DNA from 2 places in the Alkalihalobacillus pseudalcaliphilus genome. Region 2 is predicted to be linked to the other one. Evidence: a T-box and tRNA genes for the amino acid it is inferred to sense, from the RefSeq annotation. Region 2 holds a T-box; the other holds one or more tRNA genes.

Region 1 (12,346 bases), on a different contig from region 2:
CCGGCCTGAATGACTCAGATCGGCTTTTTTGTTTTAATTTAAAAATTAGGATTGATTGCCTTGCTTGACCCAATTAGCAACAGTCACGGTTCTTTTCGCTTGGTATTTCACTGCCTCTTGGACATCTTCTGCCATATTACCTTCTTGGTCAACTGTGACACTTACACCATAAGGGTTACCTCCAGAAGAGAATTGTATGGCATCTGTAAATCCTGGTGAAGCAATCAAAGCTCCCCAGTGATGCATGGTCGTATATAATGAAAGGATTGTTGCCTCTTGACCACCATGAGCATTGCTGGCTGATGACATGGCACTTACAACCTTGTTTGCAAGTTTGCCCTGCGCCCATAATCCGCCTGTCATATCCAAAAATTGCTTCATTTGTGATGGGACATTTCCAAAGCGCGTTGGCACACTAAAAATGATCGCGTCAGCCCATTCTAAATCATCATTAGTTGCAACTGGAACATTATGAGCTTGCTCATAATGAGCTTTCCAGGCAGGATTAGATTCAATCGCAGCCATAGGTGCCAACTCTTCCACCTTTAACACCTTTACGGTTGCTCCAGCATTTTTTGCACCTTCCTCAGCCCATTGCGCTAACTGATAGTTCGTCCCAGTTGAACTATAATAAATAACGGCTACATTAACATTTCCCACTTTTGTTCGACTCCTTTTAACTAAGTAGTATCTTTCTTTTCCTTTTATCAAATAAAACAGTTTTCGTACGTAGTTTAACCAACCCTTTAAAAAATATAAAAAAAAGAGAAGGTCTATTTCCTTCTCTCATAAATGCCACTTTCAAAATTGTTATCACGATGCCACTGCTCGATATCAATAAAATGAGTAAAGTTAATCTCAAAAAAGTGATAATCGGAATTCTTAATAAACGAAGGGTTTGTCTTAGACTCAATTAAGTCATAACCAATCGCTTGATCTCGCTCATTAAAGACAGTATAGGTGATCATTGAGTACAGTGAATCAAAACCAACGACTGACGAGAATTCATCTACTCCTTCATAGCCAATTTGGTTCATCATATATTGCCATTCAGTAGGCAATTCCAAGATACCTGTCGAGTCCTCTAACTCTAGTTCTACTAAAAGTTGTACGTGAGGATCATACGTAAAATAAGTATTATACGAGCTAGAATAATTCCGCTTTTGGATCAAATAAACTTCTAGTGATAACTCCCCACCCTCTTGCCATTGTTGATGTTCTTGATTAAAATTCCATATTAAAAAGTGATTTTCTCCATCCTTATCACCCCACACTATTGGGCTGTGTGTCGATGTTGCCTCAATCATATTCCAATCACCTTTTTCCCATACCCACAAGGTTTGGTAAATAGGGAGTTCCTTTCCCCCGTCCATATAAAAACGAATTAGTAAACGTTCCTCATCCAACCCCACGATTTCTAGTTCCTTTACATGTTCAAGAGGTACATGCTCTCTATAATCAACCTTGTTATACGCGGCAACCTTCTCATGAATTTCTCCTTCACTCAACTCAGTTGGTGCTTGATTACCTTGAACGAAGAGAACTAGAAATAAAGTTACTGCTACTAAAGATATAATTGCTCCAATGATTAGACCGTTTTTCTTATTCATTTGTATCACCTCCGACCAAAACAGGCGTCTCGCTACGGAAATACAAATGCTCACTTTCCAACTGAATCAATAAGCCCTGTCCGTCTCTCTCAACAAATACTTGTGGATATAATCCACTTCCCTCCTTAGACTTTACGCCTATTAAAAGGTAAGGAAATGCTTCTACTCTATCCTTTTCATCAATGAGATCACCATCACCATCTTCCCATATCGCCCCCGTATAGAAAGCAGCTCCATCTAAAGCCGTTCTACGCCAACCTGCTTCAAATAAGACATGACGCTCAAGTGAAACCTGCTCCCCAGAAGGGTGCGTAATAATTAACTCTAATTCAGAGTCAGCTTGAATATAGGTCTGTAACTCATCTTTTTGATAGATCCCCTCATACAAGGGTGGTTCTATTAATGACAGAGCTAAAAAGACGAAATTAACAGCAAAACCTGCCCATAAATAGCGACGATAACGAAGCCACTTCTCTCTCTTTTTCCATGTAACCAAATAAAAAATTCCTACCCCAAGTGGCAAAATAGGAAATGAATAACGGTTAAAGGCCGATGTTTCAATTTGAAAGTCAAAAGAAAATAAACCGATAAAACCGAGTAACCATGCAAACCATAAAGATGGCGAATCTTGATGCTTCATATAAACAACCGTTATAATAATTAAAAATAAAAGCCACCCTAAAATGGTTAAACCCCATTCTACAAAAAGAATATCCCCCACATATGTACCTCCCTACCACTCATATATTTATATACCCGGAAATATTACCATATATTATGAAAATTTAATATATTGATTTTTAAAAATATAAGGGTATATTGACTTTTAAATTTGATATTATTCCACTACAATTAGAGAATACGCAAGAAATAGGAGAATGCCCATGATCATTAGATGGTTAAAACCTTTAATTGGAAAAAGACTTTTAAAAACTGGCTTAGCTGTCTTTATCACAGCTTGGATTTGCCAAGCTCTTGGTTTTCCTGTTGTTTTCGCGGTCATTGCTGCTATTGTTACGGTGGAGCCAACCGTCTATGCTTCAATCAAAAAAGGCATGATCCGTTTACCTGCTGCCGCAATTGGTGCTGCTATTGCCATGAGTTTTGATTTTCTCTTCGGTCAGGTCCCCATTACATTTGCCTTATCCGCTTTTCTTACCATTTATATTTGTCATCGCCTAGGCTGGCATGATGCCATCATTGTTTCTACTTTAACGGCTGTTGCGATGATTCCGATGGCAGATGATCACTTTTTTATGGCTTTTTTAACTCGTGTTGCGACGACAACGATTGGCATTACCGTATCAACCTTAGTGAATCTCGTCATTTGGTCGCCTAACTTTATCAATGATATCCGTCAAACGCAGAAAGAGCTCATTTTTGATACAAAATTACTCATTGATAAAAGTTTAGCCAATCAAAATCTAACCAAAAAAACAACCGCTAAACTATTCAAGCAGCTTAAACTCATTGATGAAAAAATGGAGCAAATGAAGGAGTATCTCCTTCTGCAGCGTGATGTCCACCGCTATAAGAAAGATAACGATGACGATCTTGCCTTAAATGATATACAGAGGCAAGTTAATGTAATGAATCAAATTACGTCGCATACTAAAAATATCATTGCTTATGCCAACCGGGAAAACTTACATAAAGATGATGCTATAAAACTTCAAAATGCATGGTCACTTATCAAAGATAGCTTTTATGAAAACTCCTTACGTATACATGGTGAGAATGTTCAGCAAGTTCGAGAGATTTTATACCCGCTCATTTATGAGAGTAAAAACGATGAAGTTCTAATTTCAAAAAGAACCTCGATTGCTATTGAGCTTTTAGCTATTTATCATTTGCTCATTGAATACCAAGAAGCTAGGCAGGCAGAGCAAAATAAAAAAGCAAATAAAGGTAAAGTACTTACTAGTGGATGATGAATAGACGAAAGCATACAATGCTTTCGTCTTTTTATATGAAAGTTACTTATGGGCGATAGTTTGTGCCGTGTAGTTAGCTCGTCATCCATCTCGCGATCAATGACCTTAGTAGGACAGTACCACCTGTTTGTTCAGGCATACTCCTAATGGTGATCGCGTTGTAAACGTGCCAACAGTTTGAACGTCGCCACTACTTTCATCTTTGTTGGTGACGGAGCTAGTTTTGGCTCCACCATGTGGGTTTTATATGAAAGTTACTGCTGATACTCATATGCGGAGCTTTGATCTCCGCACATCGTTTTTAATTAACCTTCATACAAAATATTAGGAAGGAAAAGCTATCCATGTAATTTATAAAATAGAAATCCCTATTTCCGTAAAATAGATCGAAGTTTCTCTCAATTTTTAGAGAGTTCGTGCTAAAATAAGTAAGGAATTATGGATTGAGGGATTTTGGAAATGGAAAGGAAATTGGTAGATGTCTTATAAAAAGAAAATGTTGCTATTCTATATTACCTTCGGAGTACTTTGGATCGTGCTAACCGATTATCTCTTGTACTTTTTAAATATAGAGACGTACATCAATATACAAAAAGTGAAAGGGATTATTTTTGTCATATTAACAGTGATTTTCATTTATCACATTCTTGGAAAAAGAGAAGAAGTGAAGCTATTAAAAAACGAAAAAGAACGCTTAACAACTCTGATTAATTCGATGGTCGACTTTGTTAACTTTAAAGATGGTCAAGGACGTTGGATTGAAACGAATGAATTCGGATTAAAGCTTTTTCAACTTGAAGGTGTTGATTATCGGGGAAAAACAGATAAAGAGCTCGCTAAGTATACGGAATTCTATCACGATGCTTTAGTTAGCTGTGTTGAATCCGATGAACAAACATGGCAGTCAAAAAAAGTAACGTGCGTTGATGAAGCGATACCACAACCTGACGGATCCATTAAAACATTTGAAACAATTAAAGTCCCACTTTTTGAAAAGAATGGATCAAGAAAAGGACTTGTTGTTATAGGTAGGGACGTCACAGAGAGAAATAGGGCAAATCAACTAGTAAAAGAAAGTGAAATCAAGTATCGTTCCCTTTTCAAATATAACCCTGAGCTTGTTTTTATCATTAATGTCAAAGGTGAATTAACAGAAGTTAATCCACAATTTGAACCTTTAACTGGTTATAATGCTCACTATGCGATTGGGCAGCATATTTTACATTATGTCGAGAGTGAGGATCGTGAGCGGATTGAGTATGCACTCGATCTCGTTCAATCTCAAAAAAAATCTGAACATGTCCAAGAAATAAAAATAAGTCACAAGGATGGAAAGCCATTAATTGTTCACTGTACATTTGTTCCTATTCTAAATGGAAATGATATACGAGGAATTATTGGATATACCACAGATGTGACAGAACGCCTTGCAACAGAAGAAAAATTACGAACGACGGAAAAACTTGCCGTTGTTGGAGAACTTGCCGCAGGAATTGCTCATGAAATCCGTAATCCACTCACTTCTTTAAAAGGTTTTGTTCAGTTGTTCAAAATTGAAAGTAAGGATGACAATTATATACACAATGTCATGTTAGATGAGCTTGAGCGTATTAATACCATCGTTAGTGAATTACTTGTTTTAGCTCGTCCTCAGGAATTAACGTTTACTCACAAAAACATTCATGACATGATGGATAATGTTTTAATGCTGCTTCATTCTGAAATGAATTTGCATGGAGTTTCTGTAGAAGTTGATAAAGAAAACCCGTATTTATTACTAGAATGCGAACCGAATCAGCTAAAACAAGTTTTTCTAAACATCTTAAAAAATTCAATGGAGGCACATGCCTCATTCATTAAAATTAAATTGTACCGTGAAAATCAAGATATTATCGTCATTATTGAAGATAATGGTGTAGGGATTAATGAGGAACGTCTCAAGAAGATTGGTGAACCTTTTTATTCTCAAAAAGAAAAGGGAACTGGTCTGGGTTTGACCGTTAGCTTTAAAATTGTTGAGGCACATAAAGGAACCATCAACTATGAGAGCAAGATTCATGTAGGAACTAAAGTCACACTTCAATTCCCAATATCTAGAGAAACTCCTCCCTCCACTTAAATCTTTATCGAAATTTAAACAAATAAAGTCATGAGGCCTTCTATTTGGCTTCATGACTTTTTACTTTGTTATTCAAATGCAGGAATAGCCGTTTCGTCAAAATTCTCTACTAAAAACTCACGAACTTGTGGACTTGTCATTGCTTCTGCGAGCTTTTGAATAGCTTCTGAATCTTGATTATCTTCACGTGCAATAAGCGTAATTGCAAACTCATTATCAGTACCTTCTGTTAAAAGTGCATCACTTTTAGGTGTAAGACCAAGCGGTGCTGCATATGCAGGCGTCATCACGACAGCATCTGTATCATCATAAGCACGTGCAAGCATTAACAAGTCGATTTCCTCAAAATGAAGGTTCTTCGGATTCTCAATAATATCTGATTGTGTATAATAGACGTCTGTTTTTTCTTGTAATGTAATAACATCATGCTGTGCAAGTAAGGCTAGAGAACGATCGACATTAGATGGATCACCAGCGATAGCCACACTTGCACCTTCTGGAAGATCTTCAATCGCCCCAAATTCTTTGGCATACACCCCGTAATTTGCATAATAAATAGGGACAATTGGTGTTAGGTTTGAATCATGGTTACGATTATATTCCTCCATAAACGGGACGTGTTGGAAGAAATTTGCATCAACCTCACCAGAAGCTAACATCGAATTAGGTAAAACATTATCACTCAAAATTTGAATATCTAAATTCACACCTTGCTCTGCTAAAGCCGGCTCTACCATCTCTAAAATATCTGTCATTGGTGGAATAAGTGAAGCAACTTTTAACGTAACTTCTTCCTGTTCTTCACCCGTTCCTGCCGTATCATCCACCAATTCATTCTCTTGTCCACCACAAGCAGCTAATAAAAAAACAATGAAACTCATCATCAGTAATTTCTTCATGTTGTATCCTCCTACTAACGTTTATCAATTTTTCTTGCAACAGTTGTTCCTATAAACTGAATGAATTGTACTAGTATAATCATAATGACGATCACGTATAACATTAATTCGGTTTCAAAACGCTGATAACCATACCGAATCGCAAAGTCACCGATCCCTCCTCCACCAACAACACCCATAATTGTCGAATAAGAGATAAAACTAATTATCGAGGTCGTTAAGCCAAACACAAGACCAGACCTTGCTTCAACAAATAAAAATTTAACAATAATTTCTCGAGTAGAGGCCCCCATCGAAACAGCCGCTTCGATAACTCCCCGCGGTATATCCAGTAAAGCTTGTTCGACTAATCGCGAATAGTGAGCAATGGCAATAATTGATAAAGGTACCGTCGCAGCCGCTGTACCAAATGCCGTACCAATAATAAATCTCGTAAATGGAATAAGGAAAACAACGAGTAGCAAAAATGGAAATGAACGGATAATGTTAACTAACAAATTAAGAATGGAAAAAACGAACTTATTCTCTAATATTTGTCCTTTTCTACATAAATAAAGTAATGTCCCAACTGGTAAACCAACAAGAACCGCAGCAATAATCGATACTCCGACCATGATAAAAGTTTCTATTATCGCTTGCCAGATTTGTGATTGATTCGCCGCTATAATATCTGGGGTAATCGCATCCCATCCCCTTAAAAAAGGCTCAGAAATAAAATCAGGAATCATGGCTATCACCTTCCTTTGTTAAGCGTTCAACAAAGCTTTGCGGGTGATTATGTACCTTCGGAATACCTTTTGGTTTAATAGCAACGGTTTGATAAATAGTCCCTTCACTCATAACTGAAACCCGTCTACAAATACTTTCAACGACTTCTAACTCATGACTGACAATGACAATAGTGACGCCAAAATTATCATTGATGCTCTGCAGCACATGTAGTACCTCTGCTGTCGTATTTGTATCTAAGGCAGAGGTCGGTTCATCACATAATAGAACAGCTGGACGATTAGCCAATGCTCTAGCAATCGCGACACGTTGCTTTTGCCCGCCGCTTAACTGTGCTGGATATTGATTTTTTAAATGCTCTAAACCAACAAAGCTAAGACATTCAAGTACACGCTCTTTCCTCTCTTTTTTCGGATAGTTGGAAAGCTGTAACGAGACTAAGACATTCTCAAATATGGTTTTATTGGCAACTAAATTAAAATGTTGAAAAATCATCCCTATTTTCTTACGTGCCTCACGGAGCCCCTTCTTTGTGGAGGTTGTTAAATTTTGCTCATTAATCTCCACCGTTCCACTGTCAGGGACTTCTAATAAGTTCATGATCCTTAGTAATGTAGATTTCCCTGCACCACTAGAACCAACAATGCCATGTACCTCTCCTTTTTGGAGTTCTAAGCTCACATTGTCAACCGCTTGATATGTACCATATGTTTTGCAAACGTTATGTAACTTTAGCATAATCATTTAACCTTTCTACCATTACACTCGACACCGTCCTTTATTATAGACGATCCAACAGAAAATGTCATTTAACACCTCCCTATCTTCGTCACCGATGTATGTCACCGCAACCTCAGTCCCAACTCGCTTCTCTAACCATTTGTTTAATCGTTACAACTTCAACACACTCTTGATAATCCATATGAATCACTTCTTTATAATTGTTATTTGAATAAACATTACTCTTAATCCCACTCTGGTATGGGAACTACCTCTACAAATAGAATTGAATCGACTGAAACCTTCCAATTCTTATCCACTAAAGTTCATCGGCTTAATAAAAATAGAACACGAAAAAATGATTCTTAATTATACAGATATAACTTATAAAATAATCTTTAACAGCAATAGCAAAAGGTTGGTTTTGTTATAATTGCAGGATTACAAAGCCCTAATCAAGTCAAATTTGGATAAATCCAATAGGTATACGATTTAGATTTTAACCACATTTGTTTTTGCAACGATGTCGTATAGGGATTGTTTCTTTTTCGTAAAAATGACTGGCAATATATATGCAAAAATAAGTGCATAAATGAGTATACCCAGCAAATAGTAGGTAAACGGGACAACACCATCTCCTATATAAATCAGTCTATACATAAGAAAATGTGACAACTCCCAAGGCAAAAACTTTAGGAAAGTTCGAAACGTTAAATGCAGCACTGATAATGCTTCTCCATTGTATCCCACAACTCGTATACCTGTTTTCCTTTTTCCAAAAGACTGTTTTCCAATGCGCGAATCGCTAATAATAAAATAAAGTGACACTGGGAAAGTCACCATTAAAAAGCCTGTAAACTGAGCTATAATTAATGAACCCGTGAAAAAATTTTGCAACGATGGAAATAGAAATACATTAGAGATAAAGAGTACAACTAAATAAATGAGAATAAGTATGTAATCAATCATAAAAGCTTTAAATCGGAGTAGAAATGAAGCATTCATTAACATTACCCTCTTTCATTTTGAATTGTAAGTTTATAAACATTCTTTAAATATGGTTTGTAATGCTTCTCTATTATGTAATCCAGTAGTTCATTTATCGAAATATTGTTCATTCTCAACTCCCATACACCTATGATTTCCATATACATACAACAATATCTAAATAATCTGAAATTTAATATAACACAAAAAACTTCATTTTTCCGCTAACCTGCTCCTTTTGTCATATAAGAAAAAAGCTTTCTTAGTTAGGAACGCCCTTAGTTTAGGTTACATCATTGATATAGTTAACATCTTATGCTGTTATGACATCACTTAATTTTATGAATGCTCTTCAATTATTAATAAATCCTCCCATTCTTCAAGTGATAGTTTTGTTGTTATGTTTTTCAACGTCTCAGGTACATCCACAAAGCACATCAATTCAAGACTATTATTATCGTAATCTTCAAAATAAACTGGGGCATTTCCATGATTAGGCCCAACACCTGGGTCTACTGACTTACTTTTACCAAAGGGTACTGCTACAATATTATTAGAATGTAACCACTATCGCTTTCTTCATATTAGAATACTCTAAACGGAAAGCGACATGCTTAATTGAAGGTTGATACGGTATTTTACTTTCTTCACCTTCCCATAAACCTAACCAACTTCTCTTCTTTTCAATCCAAAAGAAAGCAGTATCTTCGTCTACCAAGCTAATTTGATTAATTGAGAAAAAAGGGCTAAAACCCACTCGTTTCTTATTCTAACTTACGAAAAATAAAAAAAGCCCAAAATGCTGATGTACCTACACTTTAGAGCTTTTTCTCAATATGATATTAACAAAATGTTTGATACCGATGGTCGGGGTCGAACCGACACTCCCGAAGGAACACGATTTTGAGTCGTGCGCGTCTGCCAATTCCGCCACATCGGCATAAATTCATTGATACAACGCCGTTGGCAGTATTTCTACGGCGCGTACTTTTCGCTTGACCGCATCCTACTCGTCCACTTTGGCGTTGAATCACCGCACTATCACTTACGGTAAATGTAAAACGCGTCTGAATAGTATGCGTCCTAAGACAAATAATAATATATCACGACAAATTACACGTGTCAACAATATTATATGTCGAAATAATCCTCCGCCTTTGCTCCCTCGTCATACTGGCGTATGAACCGCATCACCTTCCGCATAATCACCGAGCCTGGCACGTAATTCTTATCGTTACATAATCGCGAAGCCGTATCTTTATTAACGTTTATTTCGCGCTTAAATTCTTCCTGCGTGTAGCCGTAATGGTCGATTAGTTTGCCGACTTTTGTGCGAGATTTACCTATTCCTAACATGTCCGCGATACCTCCTACGAATCTATTATTATACTAGCCTCGCCATAGTCCGCGAAAAATATACAAGCCCACCTCGAAAGAATTCGGAAACATGGACGGGCATGTCGCGTAATAATCTAGTAGGGCAGCAACCGCGGTAATGACCACGGCTAATCTACGAAACTTACCGCGGTCGTAAGTGCGGTATTTAGTGCGGTTATGCTACCGCGGATGTACAAGAAATAAACGCAATATAATAGGAAACGGTAAATTTGTTTAAAACAGCAGTGAGAGAAGAATGAGCGAACGAGGAGGCGGTAAAATGATTACCATTGTAACGTTGGAGGGAATATTGCGAATGTCACCGGCTATTGTAAAAGCATACGGAATTGTTATCGGAGGTGGGGCAACTTTAATCGGAGCGGCGTTATTTGAACGGCACTTTGCTTCGCGGTCGGCGGTCATTATCGCGGAACGTATCGCAGCTATCGTCAAAGTGGCGTTACCTATCGCAGTGATTATCGCCCTAATTATCTTCGCGCTAAATAATCCGCTAATGTAAGGAGGTTGCGTCTATGTTTACGCAAAAATCGCAATTAAAACGCAAATTGACGAAAGCGTTTCGTGCTGGCGGTCTACACTTAACGTATAAAAACGGCACGAACACGCAATATATCATGCCGAAAATCCACGCGGTCGACGTACTCGACGCGGGCGTCCGCTACGTCTTTACGGTGCCGCTCGGCTTAAATCCGGCGGACATCGAGGCTAAACGGTGGCTATTCGAAGCCCAATTCGGCACAAATATCGAACTTGACCGCGATAATAAGACGTTTAAATTGTCGGTGTATTACGCGGACATCCCCGCCGAATTGTTATACGAATATAACGAAATAGCCTCCGCACTACAGCCGCATCGCTTGCCGATTATTTGCGGTAAAGGACGGACTGGCGGTTATGTCGCGTATGATATGACGGAGCATCCGCATTTATTAATCGCGGGCACGACAGGTAGCGGAAAGTCGACGCAACTGAGAGCCGTGCTGACTACGTTGATTAAGGCGTGTGAGCCGCTCGCCCTTGAGTTATACCTCGGCGACCTCAAACGCTCCGAATTCCATGCGTTTAGAAACGTTGAGCATGTAAAGACGGTAGCGACGCACGTTGACGAGTTAGCCACGATATTTGCGAAGATTGCCCGCGAACTACAGAAACGCGGCGACTTACTCGATAAATACGAAGAAACGCATACACACGACTTGCCGGCGAATGTCCGACCGCCTTATATCGTGTTATGTATCGATGAGGTCGTGCTACTCAAGAAAGAACGGAAGCTCATGCAAGTTGTCGAAGATATATCGTCCATTGGGCGGGCACTCGGCGTGTTTTTAATCTTATCGATGCAACGCGGAGATGCGCAAGTCCTTGATGGTAAGCTTAAAAATAATCTAACCGTACGAATGGGCTTTCGGCATACGGACGCAATTAACTCGCGAATCACGGGGACGGCGGGCGCGGAACAGATAAGCCGAGACACGCCGGGACGGTTCTTGCTAAAGCTCGACGAACTGACGGAACTGCAATCGCCCTACCTCACGTTGCCCGCCGCGAAAAAGTTGCTCGAACCGTATAAAGTTGACCCGAGTGAAGACGTAATTGACGCAGAGGTTACGGAAGTGCCCGAGGAGCCGATTTTCGGGGTGTTAGACGATGATTAGCCGAGATAAAGCGATTATTGCCGACTTAATGAAATTCCGCGTTATGAGCCGCGACGACATTTGTGCCATACATTTTCGCGGATTAAAGGACCCGATAAAAGCGACAAACAGCGTGCTTAAACGTCTAAGACGCGACGGGCACGTAAGGGCGATAACCGACCGCCACCAATATCTGTACACGCACGCCGACCAAACGCTAAAAAAAGACAGCGCCAAGATTCCGCACTTTCTCGCCATTGTGGCGGTTTATCGCGAAATGTGTGAGGTGGAAAAACCGAAGGTGTTCGAGGTCGAG
Region 2 (19,103 bases):
ATAATAGGAAAGTCAGCATCAGGGGCGATTCCAAAGCTTGGCATTTCCTCATGCTTTTGATAATACTCCACACACCGCCAGTCGCTTTCCTCATCTGTACCAATAATTAAGCGAATTCTTTTGGATAATGGCAGTTTTAACTCTTTAATAATTTTCATTGCAAAATAAGCAGCCATTGTTGGTCCTTTATCATCCATTGCACCACGTGCATAAATTCTGCCATTTTCTAACGGTGCCCCAAAAGGAGGATAATCCCAACCTTTACCAGCAGGAACTACATCCAAATGACCTAGGACTCCTATCATATCTTTTCCTTCTCCTAATTCAATAACTCCTGCATAACCGTCAACATTCTTTACAAAAAATTCATCTTTTTTTCCTATTTCTAATATAAAGTCCAACGCTTTACCAATTTCTACTCCAAATGGTTGACCTTTTTTACTTGTACTTTCATCCAAAACGCTTGGTATTTGTAGGAAATCCTGTGTTCTTTCTATTAACTCTTTATGATATTTTTCTACCTCTAACTTCCAATTTATCGTTGACATATCGATTCTCCTTGTTAATGAATGTGCCAAAAGTTTTGATTGTTTTTTGAAAATGGTGTACACTATACCAAACGAGGGTGATTGGTTTTATTTTTGAACCAATAATAGTATTAGCATATCCCTACAACACGAAACTTCATCACACTACTATTTTGACTTATTATTATGGAACACCCGGTCGCTTTGCTTCAGCAGCATCGGGTAGCCTACATGAATCCCTTGTCACTATATTCCGGTCAATTAGTCATAAGTCTGCATGTCGTAGCAACTTGCTACATACACATCTTGTAAAGACTAGACTCAATTATGAAAGGTGAGTGGTTATTTGAATACTTCAACTGATCGTATGCTGACTCGAATTAAATCCATCTACCTCTACATCAAACAAAGGGGCACCGTCACGACGAATGAATTAGTTGAAGAGTTCGGGATTACGCAGCGGACGATCCAACGAGATCTCAATGTATTAGAGTACAATAAGCTTGTTGAAAGTCCTACTCGAGGAAAATGGAGCGTCACAAAGAAAAAAATTCGGATCTCATAATGCTTGAATAGAAACCCAGTCTTTTATTAAAGGCTGGGTTTCAACTGCTTTCATGTACGTGCAATGCTTGATCGTTTTTTTATTCTTCCTTATCGTTTACCAACTAATAATTGCTTCTCCTGCTCCGTCAATTCACGGTAATCTCCGAGCTTTAGATTCGAATCCAATTCTAACGCTCCCACTTTTAACCGTTTTAATTCAGTTACTTCTTTATCTCGAGCTAGAAACATTCTTTTTACTTGATGAAACTTCCCTTCCGAAATCGTTAATAAAATTTCGGATGTCTCATTACTATCTACAATCACTAATTCACCAGGTTTCGTCATATAGCCATCATCCAACTTAACTCCTTCTCGGAAAGCCTTTTGATCTTCTTCGTTTACTCTTCCTCTTATTTTCGCCCAATACTGCTTGGTGACATGTTTTCTTGGTGACATCAAGGCATGAGAGAAATCACCGTCATTCGTCAATAATAATAACCCTTCTGTATCTTTATCTAATCGCCCGACTGGAAAAGGCGCGTAAATGCTTTGTAAATCCTCATCCAATAGGTCAATGACAGTTCGATGAAGCTTGTCATGCGTTGCACAAATCACTCCTTTAGGTTTATTCATCATGACATAAATATACGGTTTATATTCGACTTCCTGACCATCCACTTGAACCTTTTCTTTCTCGGGATCCACCTTTATGGAAGGATCTTTCACGATTTGGTCGTTCACGAAAACCTTACCTTTTTTAAATAATGGCTTTACTTCTTTTCTTGAGCCATAACCCATATTCGCAAGTAATTTATCTATCCTAATCATCTATATCCCCCTACGTCATTCTTGTTAACTGCCAGTAAGGGCTTTATGTTAAGAAGCTGCTAACTACTCCATCACCCTTGTAAAACTTGCCTTTTTTTGAAAAAGAAAGAGCTGATAATCAAAACGATTAGCAACTCTACTCTAATTCATCACTTTCAAACATATAGTGCTTCGTTCTCATATTGACATTCATCACGATGCCCATGGCAACCATATTCGTAATAAGTGCCGTTCCTCCATAACTGATAAATGGAAGAGCAAGACCCGTTATTGGCATTAACCCAACCGTCATCGCGATATTTTGGAAAATCTGGAAAACAAATAATCCGATAATACCAGCCACTAAATAGGTACCAAATAAGTTATTACATGTCAAAGCGATAATAACCATCCGGTAAAACAAAAAGAAATAGGTTACAAGCAAAATCGTCGCTCCGATAAAACCAAATTCTTCTCCAATCACTGTGAAGATAAAATCGGTATGAATCTCCGGAATTGTGTCACTTTGAGTTTGAACCCCTTGTAAGAACCCTGAACCATACAGCTGACCTGATCCAATACCCTTTAATGCCTCCACAAGCTGATAACCTTCAGCCCCTGATGTACCATATGGGTCTAGCCAACCGTAAATCCTCGATAGCTGATGATCTTCAATAAAGAAAAAGAATAATTCTGGGTGATGATTATGAAGCCACACTAACGCTGCTAACCCCATAAACACAAGACCAACTAAAGATAAAATAATCCTCCAGCCAATACCCGAAACTAAAATAATTGTAGCTATTAGAGCAGCAATAACTAAGGCTGTTCCTAAATCAGGTTGTTTAAGTATAAGGAAAAAGGGTGGTAAACCGACCGCTAAGATTTTCCCTAAAATAAGTAAGTCTGTTTTAATATCATGACTTCGCCTCGAAACCGTAATACGGTAAAGTAAATGAGCTAACGTTAATACAAGAATAACCTTCATAAATTCCGAGGGCTGAATCGTTGTAAAACCTAAGTCTACCCAGCGCTGTGCCCCATTACGAAAAACACCTAAAGGGGTTTCGACTAAAATAAGTAAGATCATACCGATAATATAAAGAGGAATGGTAAAATTTTTAAATAGGTCATAATCCATTACCATCATCACGATCATAATGATAAAACCACCTACATAAAAGATTACCTGTCTCTGTACATAAAAGAAAGGATCGGTATGATACTGCCCTGCCGCACTGTATATCGCAACTAAGCTAAAACACATCAGCACGAACAACAAAAACAATGTCGTATAATCAATTTGTTGTAGGCTTGTTTTTTGTTCCTTCATTGTTCCCTCCAAACGAAACAACTACCCATCTATGTTAAGCTGGAACTTGTTCCTCCACATTTTCCATATTTCGTTTTTGCCTTTTATTATTCCTTGATATGTTCGCAATAATAGCTAAACCTATAAAGGTTACGAGTAAAGATGAGCCGCCATTACTAACTAATGGAAGGGTAACCCCTGTTATCGGTAATAATCCTGTCACCGCACCTACATTAAAGACAATTTGAATTGCCATTAAAAAGACGATTCCAAAAGCTAATAGGCTACCAAATGGTGACCGACTCTTTGTACCGATGACTACACCGCGGAATATAATAATCGCATAACATACAAAAATAAAAAGTACTCCTAATATCCCTAATTCTTCTGCCACGACCGCTAAAATAAAATCCGTATGTGCCTCTGGTAGATATAATAATTTCTGTACACCTTGTCCTAGACCGGTTCCGGTTAAACCTCCATGAGCAATAGCTATGTAAGATTGAACAAGATGATATCCTTCTCCCCACATATCGGCAAAGGGATCCATAAACCCTGTAATTCTTTGCATTCGATATTCTTCGGAACGAACAAAAAAGACAAATACGGAAACCCCTACTATTGCTAGTCCTAATAAATGTCGGAATTTTGCTCCTGAGAAAAAGGCTAGTAGCATGGCAACAGCCATAATGGATGTTGCGGTACCAAGATCGGGCTGTAACATGATTAAGCCAAATATAACGCCCACCATAATGAGAGGTGGCATAACGCCTACTAGAAATTTATCAATATAGGCTTGTTTTTGTGTATAAACCTGAGCTAAGTAAATAATAACTCCTAGCTTTACAAACTCTGAAGGTTGAATGACACCTAGACCTGGAATTCGAATCCAGCGTTCGGCACCGCCTACAGTATGACCTATTCCTGGTGTTTTCACAAGGATTAGTAAAATGATTGAGATAATGATGATGATAACGGATAAGTTCCGATAATAACGAAATGGGACATGCATCACGAATAAGAATGCACATGTAGCAATGATAAACCACATGATTTGTCTTTTTATAAAGTAATACGGATCGGAATTCGCTGTTTCTGCGATACCTATAGCATAGCTAGCACTAAATACCATAACTAAGCCAAATGTAGCAAGGAGGAAAACCGTTAAGATCAATAGCCAGTCATTGTCTTTTATAAATGAATACTTCATATCCTCCCCTCTTTCTATTTAGGATTCGAGTTTATTTTGTATGAAAGTTACTTATGGGCGATAGTTTGTGCCGTGAAGTTAGCTCGTCATCCATCTTGCGATCAATGACCTTAGTAGGACAGTGCTCCCTGTTCCTTACGTTCAAATAACATCTGCCCATTTATAAACATGTCTTTTATGTAAAGCCCTTTTATATTTTTGGTTATTAAGAGGTATTTTTGCCTCTGTTTTGTTCATTTGGTACTACTTGTCCATGTTAGTTTAATTATAGCAAAGCTCTTTTCATTTCTAAAGAGCAATCCGCTTGAACCTTTGTCTAAATTGAGCAAAAGATTGCTACACACTTTTATAAGCTTAATATAAACGTTCACTTTCAAATATTTAATGCTTTGTTCTCATATTCAGATTCATCACAAGTACAATAACAACCCTATTGATTATTAGTGCGGTACCTTCATAACGACTGCACCTAATGCCTGAGTTCCTCTAATTTGAAATACAACATACACGTAAACACTAATGTATACGCCCAGTTTACTCCTTCTTTCCCCTTAACTAACTATAGACTGCATATATACCTTACTTTTTTACTTTAGTGTATAACGAACGCCCCTTCTAAGGAAGAGGCGTTCGTATTTTACACGATTTTATGAAAATGGTTTATTTTGATTTTTTCTTATAATTTAATAAGTCAAAGCGTTCGCCTAGAATCTGCCCTGCCAAACGTGAACGTACAGCTAAGAAGAAATAGATAATCACACCGACCATAACAGAAACGAGCATGACAACAAAGCTATTCAATCTACTTTCTAGAGGTAAAAATTGCTGCAAACCTTCACTAATAATCCATACCCCTACCGCCATAATAGTAGAGAATATGACCATTAACAGTAATCTTTTTAAGATAAAACCATAGCGATAATCGGCATAATACCCGATTGCCCATACATTAATAGCAATAGAAACTGTAAAACTTAAATAACTGGAATAAATAGCTCCAAATTCTCCAAACCATAGGATGAATAAATAATTCGTTAATGCCTTTACAATTAAACCAATTAATAAAGCTACCACAGCAAATTTTTGCCTATTCATTCCTTGTAAAATAGCAGCTGTGACCGCGAATAAAGAAAACCATAAAGCTATCGGTCCATAAATACTAATTACTTCACCACCAAGCACAGCTTGAGCGGATCCAAATAATGAGTAATAGATGCTATCTCCAAGTACAGCCATTCCAATCGCAGCTGGTAATGAGATAAATAAGATAATTTGATATGTTTGTGTGATTTGCTTTTGTAATGTACCTTGATCCTCACTTATAAATGATTTCGTAATAGTCGGTACAAGCGTAATGGATAATGCCGTTGCCAATGCCATAGGAATTAAGACAATTTTATGAGCCATACCGCTATAAATACCAAAAAAGCTCGTTGCTTCAGGAAAGTCAATGGCCCTTAATCCTGCCGGAACTGAAAACAAATCGATAAATTGGTACAAAGGGATTGCCAAGCCTACAAATGAAATCGGGATCGCATATAGTAGTAACTCTTTATACATGTCCTTTAACTTGATATCATGATGGACAGTAGAAGCTTCAACACTTTTTAAGATACCTTTCCTTCGTTTAAACCAATAATATAAGAGTACGGCTAGTCCACCGAGACCTCCCACAAATGCACCAAATACAGCAAACCCTACAGCCAACACTTGGTTACCACTACCTACATTCATGATAAAAAAAGCGGCCGCTAAAATAAAACTAATACGTACGATTTGCTCTAAGACTTGCGAGACACTCGTTGGTCCCATTGATTGAAAACCTTGAAAATAACCCCTGATAATAGCCATTACAGGTACAATAATTAACGCAAAACTAACCATTCTAATAGCAAAGACAATATCCGTTATAGAAAAGTGGTCTTCACCAGCAGCCGCATCAGGTGAAATACGTGGTGCCAATATAGGTGCTAAAAAGAAAAGGAACAAAAAAGCCACCGTACCTGATATAGCCATAAAAACTAAACCAGAGCGAAATAGTCGATATCCGGTCTCGTAATCACCTAACGTCTGGTATTTTGATACAAATTTTGACACAGCTAATGGAACACCTGCTGTTGCTAAACTCAACATAACGGTGTATGGAATATAACCAAATTGGTACAATGTAATTCCTTCAGCTCCAACGATATGAGAAAAAGGAATGATATAAATAAAACCGAGTATTTTAGATATAAGTGTGGCTGCGGTTAAAACCATTGTTCCACGTAGTAATTTTGAATCTGCCATCCGTTCCCCCTGCCTATTAATACCCCATCATTAAATTCTTTTATCCTTCAATTATTTTTACGTAATAATCTCGGTAGCGAGGTCCATCAAACTCACAAAAATAGATACCTTGCCAAGTACCTAAAATTAGCTCTCCACCTTCAATAATAATTGATTGTTGCACACCAACTGTACTTGCTTTTAAATGGGCAGCCGAATTGCCCTCCATATGTTTGTACAGGTTATGAAACCAAGGATAGACCTCATCTAGACGCATGAGCATATCATGTTTCACATCTGGGTCCGCATTTTCATTAATCGTAATTCCAGCTGTTGTATGGGGGCAATATACATATACCACACCATTTTTCACACCTGAAGTATGAATAATCCGTTTGACTTCCTCGGTTATATCGACCATTTCATCACGTTGATTCGTCTGCGTACTTCTTTTCCGTAGCACCATTATGCCCCCCAATTAGCGACTAGAAAAATTTATAGAATACTTATTAGAATATACTACTGATTCCTATGTATTTCAAACGTTACTAAGCTATATGAAGTTGGCAAGTGTTTCTCTATATGTGTTAGCAAGTTTCCCCCAAAAAATCGATATCTAAATAACGAGGGGTATCTGCATTTTGTAAACCCTTTACTCAGAATCCTACTCTTATTATATAGGATTGGCGTTAAATGTCGTTAACTTTATGAAAAAAATGATAAAAGGACACTCTTTATTCAAGTGTCCTTTTTATTCTTGTTCTTGTTTTGGTGTTCGGTAAGCTCTTAGTGCTGTTTTTATCGAAGCATAGGTACCTATAGCAGCTGCTCCATAAAAGAAACCCATAAATATACCAGCTGCAAGGTCATGTCGATGACTGATAAAGATGGATACTGAATATCCAATGATATTGGCCAAAGTCGGTACCCATGCTTTGTTTAGTTTAAAAGTAATCTTGAGAATCTGTGTGACAATAATAATGGTTGGTACGGCTAAAGTGGCATCCCAAAAGTTTGTTTGAATATCAGGGAACATGATGGCTCTCCTTACGTTCTATTTTGAAAATGATGCTGATTATGTGCGGAGTTCTACTTGCAGCTACCGAAAAGTCATGCTTCACGTCCTGTGGGCTGAGCTAATTATTGGTAATGGTCTTTGGACTTCCGTTTTGCCATGACACCGTTTTAGCCTCTGACCATCTTATCTTCCATTCATTAAATCATTCATTCGAACTTCTAATAATTCCGAGACAGTTATAAAGGAGTAGCCTTCTTTTTTTAATGTTGGGATAATAGATTCGAGAGCTTGTATCGTATTATTACGACTTCCTCCAAAATCATGAAACAGAACAATATCGCCATTTCTCGCATTCGTTATGACTTGATTGATTATCCGACCTGCATAGGTATTCGAATCCCAATCTCTCGTATCTTGATGCCAGGACCACATTACCGTCATATAACCAAGTTCTGTAGTCAAATTCACTACACGCTCATTAAACACACCACCTGGCGGCCGGAAAAGCGTGGGCTTGATACCTATTTCTTGATAGATTAAATCCCCTGTTTTTATAACCTCTTCTTTGATCTGTTCTTCATTTAATCGATTCATTTCTCTATGTGAATAACTGTGATTAGCAATTTCATGCTTCTTTTCAAAAAGGTCATGTATGAGCCCAGGCTCTAACTCTACTTGCTTACCCGTTACAAAAAAAGTGCCCCTTGCACCATACTTCTCTAATATTTGAGCGATATCTAAGGTGTATGTAGGGTCTGGCCCATCATCAAAGGTCAAACAAATGACTGGTTGATCAGTTGGATAATCCCAAATCACTTGTCCCTTTGACTCATAGTACGAACGATCTTTTTCAAGAGCAGTTACTTCTGAGACACTGAACAATACCATAAAAACAAGTAACATCCATTTTCCTTTTTTAATCAGATTCACCCCTTCACCATTCCTCTTGAATTCCAATTAAAGTCATATATTCATTAATTCCTTCGACCATCACTTGAACAATCTCTGATCTTATCTGCTCATCAAGCATCTTCGCCCTATCTCCTGAATGGCTAATAAAACCAAGCTCAGTAATAATCGCAGCGGTATCCGTATAGTTCATTAAGTAATACTTTTTCCCTTTTAACACAGATAAATCTGTTTGATACAAATTATTAAGGTGCTTTTGGATAATCGTTGCTAGAGAATAACTTTTATCATTTTTTTGATAAATAACAATCGGACCGTGTGCTTTCTTACTTTTTGACCAATTGATATGTACACTTAAATAAATCGTTGGTTTCAATACATTGGCGATAAAAGCTCGTTGCCTTAAATCTTTAGAATGCCGATTTAATCTTGGCCCCTTATAATCGTCACTTAATGCATAATCATCAATTCTCGTTATAGCGACTTGGTAATTGGCATCTGCTAGCTGTCGATATAATTCTAATCCAAATAATAAATTGATTTCCTTTTCTAATATTCCATTAAAAGATGTGCCACCATCAACTCCACCATGACCGACGTCAATAATGACATCATATTGAGGCTTCAAAAATGCCTGAACCGGCATTTGATAACTGACTAACAACATCAAACAGAGTGGCCATACAACCATCAACTTTTTCACAACAAATCCCCCAAAACTTCAATCATACTTCTATTTTCTATATTTATCAGCTGACTTATACATCCTATTACATATATGATGATTCTCCATTCAAACGTAAAGAGAATGTATAAATGCTAGGACTATTCGAGTGGATGCCACAACAAACTAACCATTTCACTTTTCCTTTGTTTATTTCATTTTATATGAATGATGTTAAATTGTTTTGTGAACTTGAGAATTAGCAGTAACCCAGCGGAAGAAATGCAGCGGCGCCACCCCGGAGGACGCGGAACGAGCATTTCTGTAGCGACGAGTAACACTCTCTCTTTGCACTTTCTTAAAAAATGTTTAATTCCATAGCATAATGCTTATTCTGGTGATATGATAAGAAACAGTTTAAAACGAATAATTCTATGAATAACTAAAGGGTGAATGTAATGTACGATGTAATAATTATAGGAGGTGGCCCCTCGGGACTCATGGCTTCTGTTGCCGCCGCCCAGCACGGTGCCAAAGTACTTTTGATAGATAAAGGTGACAAATTAGGCCGAAAACTAGCCATTTCTGGTGGTGGTCGCTGTAATGTCACTAACCGTATGGAGCGAAAACAATTAATCGAGCACATACCAGGAAACGGCAAATTCATGCATAGCCCTTTCTCTGTTTTTGATAATGAAAATATCATTACATTTTTTGAGAATTTAGGGATTGAATTAAAAGAAGAAGACCGAGGTAGAATGTTTCCCGTCAGTGATAAAGCCAAAACCGTCGTTGATACTTTATTAAAAAGAATACGTACTCTTAATGTTGATATTAAAACCAATCATAAAGTTACCGATATCGAATATCGTGATGAGTACGTACATGCTGTTGTTTTGGACAACGGATCTTCTATAGAAACGAAAAATATCATCATCGCTTCTGGTGGGAAATCAGTCCCGCACACGGGTAGTACCGGTGATGGATATCCATGGGCTCAAAAAGCCGGTCATACGATCACCGAGTTATATCCAACAGAAGTACCGATTACTTCCAATGAATCGTTTATTCAAGATAAGAGCTTACAAGGCTTGGCATTAAGAGATATCGAACTCTCGGTTATCAATCCAAAGGGCAAAAGGATTATTACACATGATGGTGACATGATTTTTACTCATTTTGGTATTTCCGGTCCTGCAGCACTTCGATGTAGCCAATTTGTTGTCAAAGCTTTGAAAAAGTTCAAAGTAAATACGATAGACATATACATCGATCTAATGCCAACGATCAATCAAGAAGAGGTATTCCAACTACTAAATAAAAAACTAAAAGCAGATCCTAAAAAAACGATGCGTAATGTTCTAAAAGGCTTTTTACCTGAGCGCTTTTTATTGTTTCTTTTTGAGCATTTGCAGATCGATGCTTCCCAAACACAAGCTAATATATCTCATGAAGACCTTCGCAACCTTGCTCTTCATTGTAAGCAGTTTCCACTACGAGCCAATGGAACATTATCGATAGAAAAAGCATTCGTTACTGGTGGTGGTGTTTCAGTGAAAGAAATAGAGCCAAAAACGATGCACTCTAAAAAGAAAACAGGGTTGTATTTTTGTGGGGAAGTTTTAGATATTCATGGATATACGGGTGGTTATAATATTACCTGTGCTTTTTCGACAGGTTTTACAGCCGGAAAATCAGCAGCTGAACGTCAAGGAACCTCTCATACGCTATAATCAAAAGAAAAGGCTTCGATATTATATTAGACGTATACATGAAATACGCCCTGATTAAAGCCCTCATCTCATTATCTCTTTTGATGGGTTTAGAATTAGTTCTCGAAATCCTAAACGAAAACCCTCACTCACAACTGTGTGAGTGAGGGTTTTCTTCATTTATCCAACAACGATATTGACTAATTTTCCAGGTACAGCAATGACTTTACGTACGGACTTTCCATCCATTGCAGCTTTTACTTGCTCATCTTCTAAAGCTAATTCTTGCATTTGCTCTCGGTCAGCATCTGCAGGAATCACAAGCTTTGCTTTCACTTTTCCATTGATTTGGACAACAATCTCTACTTCATTTTCAACGAGCCAGTTCTCATCATACTTCGGCCATTCTACATAAGCAATCGTATCAGTATGGCCCAATTTCTCCCAAAGCTCTTCCGCTAAATGCGGCACGAATGGAGCAATCAGTTTTACAAAACCTTCCATCATCGACTTTGGTAGTTGCTCTTGCTTATAAGCTTCATTAATAAAGACCATTAATTGAGAGATAGCTACATTAAAACGTAAACCCTCTACATCTTCACTTACTTTTTTCACAGTTTGGTGATAAGCACGTGTCAAAGTATCGGTACCATTTGTATCAGCAATCTTTTCACTCAACTCACCTGTTTGCTCATCAATAAACAAGCGCCAAATACGGTCTAAAAATCGTCTTGAACCATCAAGACCATTTGTTGACCAAGCAATGGATGCATCTAATGGCCCCATAAACATTTCGTATAAACGAAGTGTATCTGCCCCGTGACTCGCTACAACCTCATCAGGATTCACGACGTTCCCTTTAGATTTACTCATTTTTTCATTATTTTCACCTAGAATCATTCCTTGATTATAGAGCTTTTGGAACGGTTCCTTCGTTGGTACAACACCAATATCATAAAGGAACTTATGCCAGAATCGTGCATATAACAAATGAAGCACAGCATGCTCTTGGCCACCGATATAAATGTCTACAGGTAACCATTGCTTTAATTTTTCAGGGTCAGCTAACGCTTGATCATTTTTAGGGTCGATATAACGTAAATAGTACCAGCAGCTTCCTGCCCAGTTCGGCATCGTATTCGTTTCACGACGACCTTTCATTCCAGTCTTAGAATCTACAACTTCTAGCCATTCTTTATTGTTGGCCAGTGGCGATTCTCCTGTATCAGAAGGTTTGATTTCTGACATCATCGGTAATGTTAATGGTAGCTCTTCTTCTTTTACTGCTGTCATCGTCCCGTCTTCCCAATGTATAATTGGAATAGGTTCACCCCAATATCGCTGACGACTGAATAACCAATCACGCAAACGATACGTCACTTTTTTCGTACCTAAACCTTTTTCCTCTAACCAGTCAATCATCTTACTAATACCTTCTACTTTATCTAATCCGTCAAGGAAATCAGAATTAACATGGTTCCCGTCACCAATATAAGCTTCTTTCGTAATGTCACCGCCAGCTACAACTTCTCTAATTGGTAGATCAAAGGTTTTGGCAAATTCATAATCGCGTTCATCATGAGCTGGAACAGCCATAATCGCCCCTGTACCATAGCTTGCAAGAACATAGTCACCGATCCAAACGGGAACTTCTTCTCCGTTTGCCGGATTAATGGCGTAAGCACCAGTAAAGACTCCTGTTTTTTCTTTGGAAAGCTCCGTTCTTTCTAAGTCACTCTTTGAAGCTACTTCTTTCTTATAAACCTCAACAATAGCACGTTGTTCAGATGATGTAATTTCGTCGACAAATTTATGTTCTGGAGCAAGCACCATGTAGGTTGCACCAAATAATGTATCGGGTCTAGTCGTGAACACCTTTACTTCTTTATCATAGCCCGCTAATTTGAACGTGACTTCTGCACCTTCTGAACGACCAATCCAATTGCGTTGCATATCTTTAATGCTTTCTGGCCAATCAAGGTCCTCTAAATCATCAATTAAACGGTCGGCATATGCCGTAATCTTTAACATCCATTGCTTCATTGGACGACGTTCAACTGGATGACCGCCACGCTCACTTTTACCATCAATCACTTCTTCGTTCGCCAAAACTGTACCAAGTGCCGGACACCAGTTAACTGCCACCTCATCAATGTAAGCTAAGCCATTTTCATAAAGCTTTAAGAAAATCCACTGTGTCCATTTATAATATTCCGGATCTGTTGTTGATACTTCACGGTCCCAATCATAAGAAAAACCTAATGATTTGATTTGTCTTCTAAATGTATCAATATTTTTCTTTGTAAATTCTGCTGGGTCATTTCCTGTATCAAGCGCATATTGCTCAGCAGGAAGACCAAATGCATCCCAGCCCATTGGGTGAAGAACATTAAAGCCTTGCATCCGCTTATAACGCGACAAAATATCTGTTGCCGTATACCCTTCTGGATGTCCAACATGTAAACCAGCCCCTGATGGAAATGGGAACATATCTAACGCATAAAATTTCTCATTATTTTGATCTTCTTTCGTTTGAAATGTATGGTTCTCTTCCCAAAACATTTGCCACTTTTTTTCAATTTTGTGATGTGAAAAAGTCATTTTATTTCCTCCTTTTTATCTATACAGACGGAATTGAGACGATCTTTAGAATTTAAGACCTTCCATAACGAAAAAAAACACCCATCCCTGATATAATCAGGGACGAGAGTTTATTTAACATTCCCGCGGTACCACCCACATTAGCAATCCATTAAGATTGCCCGCTTTGCACTGTTAACGAGGGTGACCCGTCGAGAATTACTTTTCATTCACTCTCAAGACTAAAAGGGGAGTTCACTTAACTCTTCGACTGACTTGCACCAACCGTCAGCTCTCTAAATATCCAAGTCTAAGCTACTAGTCCTTTGTTTCAAACGCCTTTGTATACGATTTATTATTTGTATTGTATGAATTGCTGCGCCAACTGTCAAGCGTCATATGTGGAATTCTTCGGATTTGTTGTGATTTTTTGTCGATTTTCGTTTTGTAATGGCTTCTCATAGATAGCCGCTGTCACAATGGCAACAATGATAAACACTAACAAAACATATATCATAATTTGAAAAGAATACATATCAACTAAGAATCCACCAAATAGAGGTCCTATCATTTTTGCACTTGTTGAAACACTATTAACAAGCCCTTGAAAGGAACCTTCTTTTCCTTTAGGTGCAAGCTTATGAGCGATCGTTGGAACAACGGGCCAGAAGAACATCTCACCGACCGTTAAAATAACCATGGCAATCATAAAAGCTGAAAAAAGCTCGGCTTGTGACAATACCGCATAAGATACAAAGAAAAGCGATATGCCGACAACCATTTGCCTTCTTAAAGAGGTTACCCATTTCTTTATAAATATAGACAAAATTGGCTGAGCTAATACGATCAATAAGCCATTTATAGTCCAGAACATACTATACTGTTGTAAAGTTAGTCCTAAATTTTGTGAATGGACAGACACATTTGCCTGCCATTGTGTGTAAACAAGCCAACAAATGAAAAAGCTTGAAAGCACAAGAGCTAATGAATAATAAACATGTTTACTTAGCTTTTTAACCGTTTCGGATTCAATGCTGACGGTTGCCCCAACTTCTTGGCCAGTATTAATTCGCTTAAAGGTAACCGCTACAAAAAGAAGAACAAAAATATACACTAGTGCATTGGCATAAAAAACAGTGGTAAGCTCGGTTTGTGTAATGAAACCAATACTTGCTGTTCCTATCGCAATCCCTAAGTTTTGAGCAACATACATTGCATTAAATGGCTTTCGCCCTCCATCTGGCCAAATACTACCCGCAAAAGCATACATGGCGGGAAATGTTGCTCCAGCTCCAAACCCGATCCCCATTAAACAGATCGTATATCCTATAACCGATGTATGAGCAAAAATTAATGCTATCGTTGAAACGACTGCAAAGCTAAGCCCTAACAGAATCGTTCGATAAGCTCCTATCTTGTCAAACAATCGTCCGCCTGTCATATTTCCTAACACACCTGCACCTGAGTGTAAAAATAAAATAAATCCTGCAGCGGTTAATGATTTGCCAAGTTCTTGATGAATAATCAGTGAGTTTAAAGGCCATAAAAAAGACGCCCCAGTTATCTGAATCGCAACGGCAATTAATAAAAACCAAAGTGACTTGGGCAACTTCTTCCTCTCCCCTTTGTATGAAAGTTACTGCTGATGCTCATGTTCGAAGGTTTACGTCCGCTGGGTTTCTGCTGACTCTCAAGTTCGAAAAACAATCCACCATCATTCATTTAAATTGAAAAAGAACAAAGTCAAATTGAACGAAAAACCAACAGTTGAAAAGCTAAACTACACGTTAATTTTTGTTGGTGGCGGAGTGAATTGCTTCGCCATGCGGGTTTTATATGAAAGTTCGTTCAAGGCACAATCTACTTCCTCTAATTTATACTTTACCCTTCCATAACACTTCCATAATATTGTTTCGTCTCTCTAAATAGTAATACTATAGTAAAATCCTGAAATTGACAATTGTTTTTTCTTAGTTGGTGCTTGTTTTTAAACGTGATAAAATACGGTAGAAGTGAATATGTTCGGAAAGTTAAAAGGATGATGAGATATGAATAATAAGTTAATGGAGTTGCCTGCACAATTTTCTCAAAAAAGATATTACACTTGGAATGAACATTTAAAAGAATATTTTGGTACAAAAGTATTTAAAGTCCCCCTTGATGCTGGGTTTGATTGCCCTAATCGTGATGGCAATGTCGCTTTTGGTGGTTGTACGTTTTGCAGTGAACGAGGTTCTGGGGATTTTGCTGGTGATCGGAAAGATGACCTCGTCACTCAGTTTCATACGATAAAAGGGCGTATGCACCGCAAGTGGAAAGAAGGCAAATACATTGGATATTTCCAAGCCTACACCAATACATATGCACCTGTAGAAACGCTGAAATCCTATTATGAAACTATTCTACAGCAAGAGGGTGTTGTTGGTTTAGCGATTGCAACGAGACCCGATTGTCTACCTGATGATGTCGTATCCTATTTAGCTGAACTTAACCAACGTACGTATTTATGGGTAGAACTAGGTTTACAAACTGCTCATGACAAAACAGGAAGACTCATTAACAGAGCACATGACTTCCAATGTTATGTTGAGGGTGTAGAAAAACTTCGTAAACATGGCATTCGCGTATGTTCCCATATTATAAATGGACTACCTTTAGAAACACCGGAAATGATGATTGAAACGGCACGCCAAGTATCTAAACTTGATGTGCAAGGGATTAAGATTCACCTACTACACTTATTAAATAAAACCCCTATGGTTAAGCAATTTGAGAAAGGTCTAGTCGAATTAATGTCATTTGATGATTATATTGATGTGGTTGTGAAGCAAATTGAACTACTCCCTCCTCAAATGATGATACATCGTTTAACGGGAGATGGACCGGGCGATCTTTTAATCGGTCCGATGTGGAGTAGCAATAAGTGGAAAGTTTTAAACGCGATTGAAAAAGAGTTAGAGGAACGTCAGACATGGCAAGGAAAACTATTTCACCCATAATAATAGAGCGCTTATTATCTGTTTTAGGAGGAGATAAAGATGAAAATCCAAGGGATTTTACCATTTGCACGTACGCTTTTAACCCAAACACTGGAGCCTGGTAATATCGCTTTAGATTGTACTGCGGGCAAAGGAAATGATACTGTAACGCTTGCCCAATTAGTTGGTGAAGCTGGTCACGTGTACAGTTTCGATATTCAAGAAGAAGCGATAGTCATGACTGAACAAAAACTTAAGTCGCTTGATTTACAGGAAAGAGTGACTCTCTATGTAAATGGTCATCAGAATTTCGATGCCTGTTTACCGGAAGAACATCTCCACCAAATCAAGGGGGCTATTTTTAATTTAGGCTATTTGCCTGGTGGAGATAAATCGATTGTCACGAAGCCCGATTCTACAATCGAGGCGATTAACAAGCTCTTGCATGTCATGCCGAAAGAAGGTCTAATCGTCTTGGTCATTTATCATGGTCATGAACAAGGACAAATAGAACGTGACCATTTATTAGACTATTTTAAAACAATCGACCAACAGCAAGCACATGTATTAACCTATCAATTTATGAACCAGAAAAACAATCCACCTTTTATTATCGCTATTGAGAAAAGATAATTACTCTCTATGTGAAATAGGATGAGAGACTATTGACAATTCGTACTAGTAAGTTGAAAATAAAAGACATTCAAGTACAAAAAATAAAATCGATCGATAGGAGCGTGGCTAGTGTGACAACCATTTTAGATTCCATTATAACGTTTAACAAATCGTTTGTAGAAAATAAAGAATATGAGCAATATCAAACTACTAAATTCCCGAACAAAAAGCTAGTTATTCTCACTTGTATGGATACTAGATTAGTAGAGCTACTTCACCGTTCCATGGACTTAAAAAATGGGGATGCCAAAATCATTCGAAATGCTGGTGCTGTTATTTCACATCCCTTTGGTTCAATTATGCGTAGTATTCTCGTTGCCCTTTACCAGCTTCAAGCAGAGGAAATTTTGATTATCGGGCATCACGGTTGTGGAATGACGGGTCTCGAACACGAAACTTTATTAGAAAAAGCAAAAGCCCGTGGAGTCGATTTAGATGTTATTGAACCGCTTGAATACGCTGGTGTTGATGTCAAGCAGTTTTTATCTGGTTTTAGTAGCGTTGAGGAGAATATTCTAAACAGTGTTGATCTCGTCAAAAAACACCCACTTCTCCCGAACAATGTACCTGTTCATGGGTTAATTATCAGCCCAGAAACCGGGGAACTTGACGTATTAGTGAATGGGTATACAGAAGAGACAAACGTCTAATACCTTCAGAAAAAAGAACCCTATTATTAATATAAGAACAAAAGCCACCAATCAAACTAGACTGGTGGTTTTTTATATCATTTAAAGTCATTCTCTCATTTAATTTTCAAATAAAAAATAAGCCGTCTATCCACACACCACAGTGTATAAACAACGGCTTCCACATATCAGATTGGTATCAGTCTAACGACATATCTCAGTTAAGATGAACGGTCTCTTCGATAAATCCAACTATTTAAATAAAATAAAAAGGTTGGGAGACCACCCATTTTAATCATTTGCTTTGACTTTTTTTTCAACTCTTTATTTTTTTGTACTTTAGAATCCGATAAATAAATGGCAATAATACCACGCCAAATTTGACGGTGGAATTTCGGATCAGGCATCGTTGACAACCTTTGTTCCGCTTGCTTGACAAAGTATTGAAATCGTTCAATCATCTGCTCATCATTGTCATAATAAAATAAAAAATTTAACTCATCATCAGCAATGTCCTCTTCTTGATCAATAAAATAATCAAGCAACAAATGAACGCCTTGAACCCAAGGGTAATAACCATCCTTAATGACATTTGCTTCTGCTTCTGTTAAGCCTTCTTTCGTGCCATAGGTCGCTAATGAATAAATCCCTAAAGTAGATCCTGTACAGGCTGAGAACTCGAACCAAGTCATCTCTGGGAGTTCGTTTTTATATTCCTCAAACCAAGCTTCTAATCTGGGAATTCGCTCTTCTTTGACCACATGCTTATGCACTTGTAAATCACCGTATAACTTACTGAGCTGCAACATGTTATCTTGAACAATTCGGAAAGATGGGAATGTCACTAAAATATGCTGACACGTTTCAATGAGCTCGTGTAAATAGCCACCGTCTTCCTGTTCAACTCGATATTGATAATAATTTACTAACGGTTCACCAGGCGTCAAAGCAGCTAATAAAGCATTATGTAAAGAACGGAAATCTTTCGGATCTAAATAGTCACTTTGGTCACACAAATTGTCTAAGTAATCACACATAATCTGATAGGCAATTATAAACTGGATTAATTCATCGAAGCGGTCTCGGGCAAGTAACCCATAAATACCGCCACCTTCACAATGAAATTCTTTTCTTTCAAGTGCATCAAGTGCCTGAGCTCTTAATTCTGGATCAGGGATTAATTCGGCTCTTTCTTTCCATTGGTCATAATAACGATGAACCGTCGGTAAAACATCCCTAAAAATATTCATCATTAATGGGATTGGTTG

What was found. A T-box is a leader RNA that pairs with one kind of tRNA and senses whether it is charged. The one in region 2 lies ahead of leuS (leucine--tRNA ligase), so its partner is inferred to be a tRNA-Leu.
Region 1: it has a tRNA-Leu gene. The T-box ahead of leuS (leucine--tRNA ligase) is inferred to sense a tRNA for this amino acid. The anticodon was not compared.

The regions. Positions count from the first base shown of each region.
Region 1 covers NZ_JAQQWS010000007.1:120,197-132,542, forward strand. The annotation lists gene wrbA (NAD(P)H:quinone oxidoreductase) at 46-660, opposite strand; gene PQ479_RS14965 (hypothetical protein) at 774-1,610, opposite strand; gene PQ479_RS14970 (hypothetical protein) at 1,603-2,331, opposite strand; gene PQ479_RS14975 (FUSC family protein) at 2,495-3,541, shown strand; gene PQ479_RS14980 (PAS domain-containing sensor histidine kinase) at 4,023-5,663, shown strand; gene PQ479_RS14985 (MetQ/NlpA family ABC transporter substrate-binding protein) at 5,732-6,562, opposite strand; gene PQ479_RS14990 (methionine ABC transporter permease) at 6,577-7,290, opposite strand; gene PQ479_RS14995 (methionine ABC transporter ATP-binding protein) at 7,280-8,029, opposite strand; gene PQ479_RS15000 (RDD family protein) at 8,504-9,016, opposite strand; gene PQ479_RS15005 (hypothetical protein) at 9,552-9,755, opposite strand; tRNA gene PQ479_RS15010 (tRNA-Leu) at 9,857-9,938, opposite strand; gene PQ479_RS15015 (hypothetical protein) at 10,130-10,354, opposite strand; gene PQ479_RS15020 (hypothetical protein) at 10,632-10,895, shown strand; gene PQ479_RS15025 (FtsK/SpoIIIE domain-containing protein) at 10,909-12,051, shown strand; gene PQ479_RS15030 (replication-relaxation family protein) at 12,044-12,346, shown strand, end outside.
Region 2 covers NZ_JAQQWS010000008.1:98,747-117,849, reverse strand. The annotation lists gene pepV (dipeptidase PepV) at 1-548, opposite strand, end outside; gene PQ479_RS16105 (DeoR family transcriptional regulator) at 874-1,092, shown strand; gene PQ479_RS16100 (pseudouridine synthase) at 1,182-1,901, opposite strand; gene rodA (rod shape-determining protein RodA) at 2,038-3,213, opposite strand; gene ftsW (putative lipid II flippase FtsW) at 3,248-4,402, opposite strand; gene PQ479_RS16085 (putative polysaccharide biosynthesis protein) at 5,063-6,691, opposite strand; gene PQ479_RS16080 (secondary thiamine-phosphate synthase enzyme YjbQ) at 6,732-7,136, opposite strand; gene PQ479_RS16075 (hypothetical protein) at 7,422-7,706, opposite strand; gene PQ479_RS16070 (polysaccharide deacetylase family protein) at 7,872-8,618, opposite strand; gene PQ479_RS16065 (N-acetylmuramoyl-L-alanine amidase family protein) at 8,623-9,300, opposite strand; gene PQ479_RS16060 (BaiN/RdsA family NAD(P)/FAD-dependent oxidoreductase) at 9,720-10,994, shown strand; gene leuS (leucine--tRNA ligase) at 11,154-13,574, opposite strand; T-box leader at 13,670-13,889, opposite strand; gene PQ479_RS16050 (MDR family MFS transporter) at 13,942-15,162, opposite strand; gene mnmL (tRNA modification radical SAM protein MnmL/YtqA) at 15,602-16,552, shown strand; gene mnmM (tRNA 5-(aminomethyl)-2-thiouridylate-methyltransferase MnmM) at 16,592-17,164, shown strand; gene PQ479_RS16035 (beta-class carbonic anhydrase) at 17,278-17,856, shown strand; gene PQ479_RS16030 (tetraprenyl-beta-curcumene synthase family protein) at 18,057-19,103, opposite strand, start outside.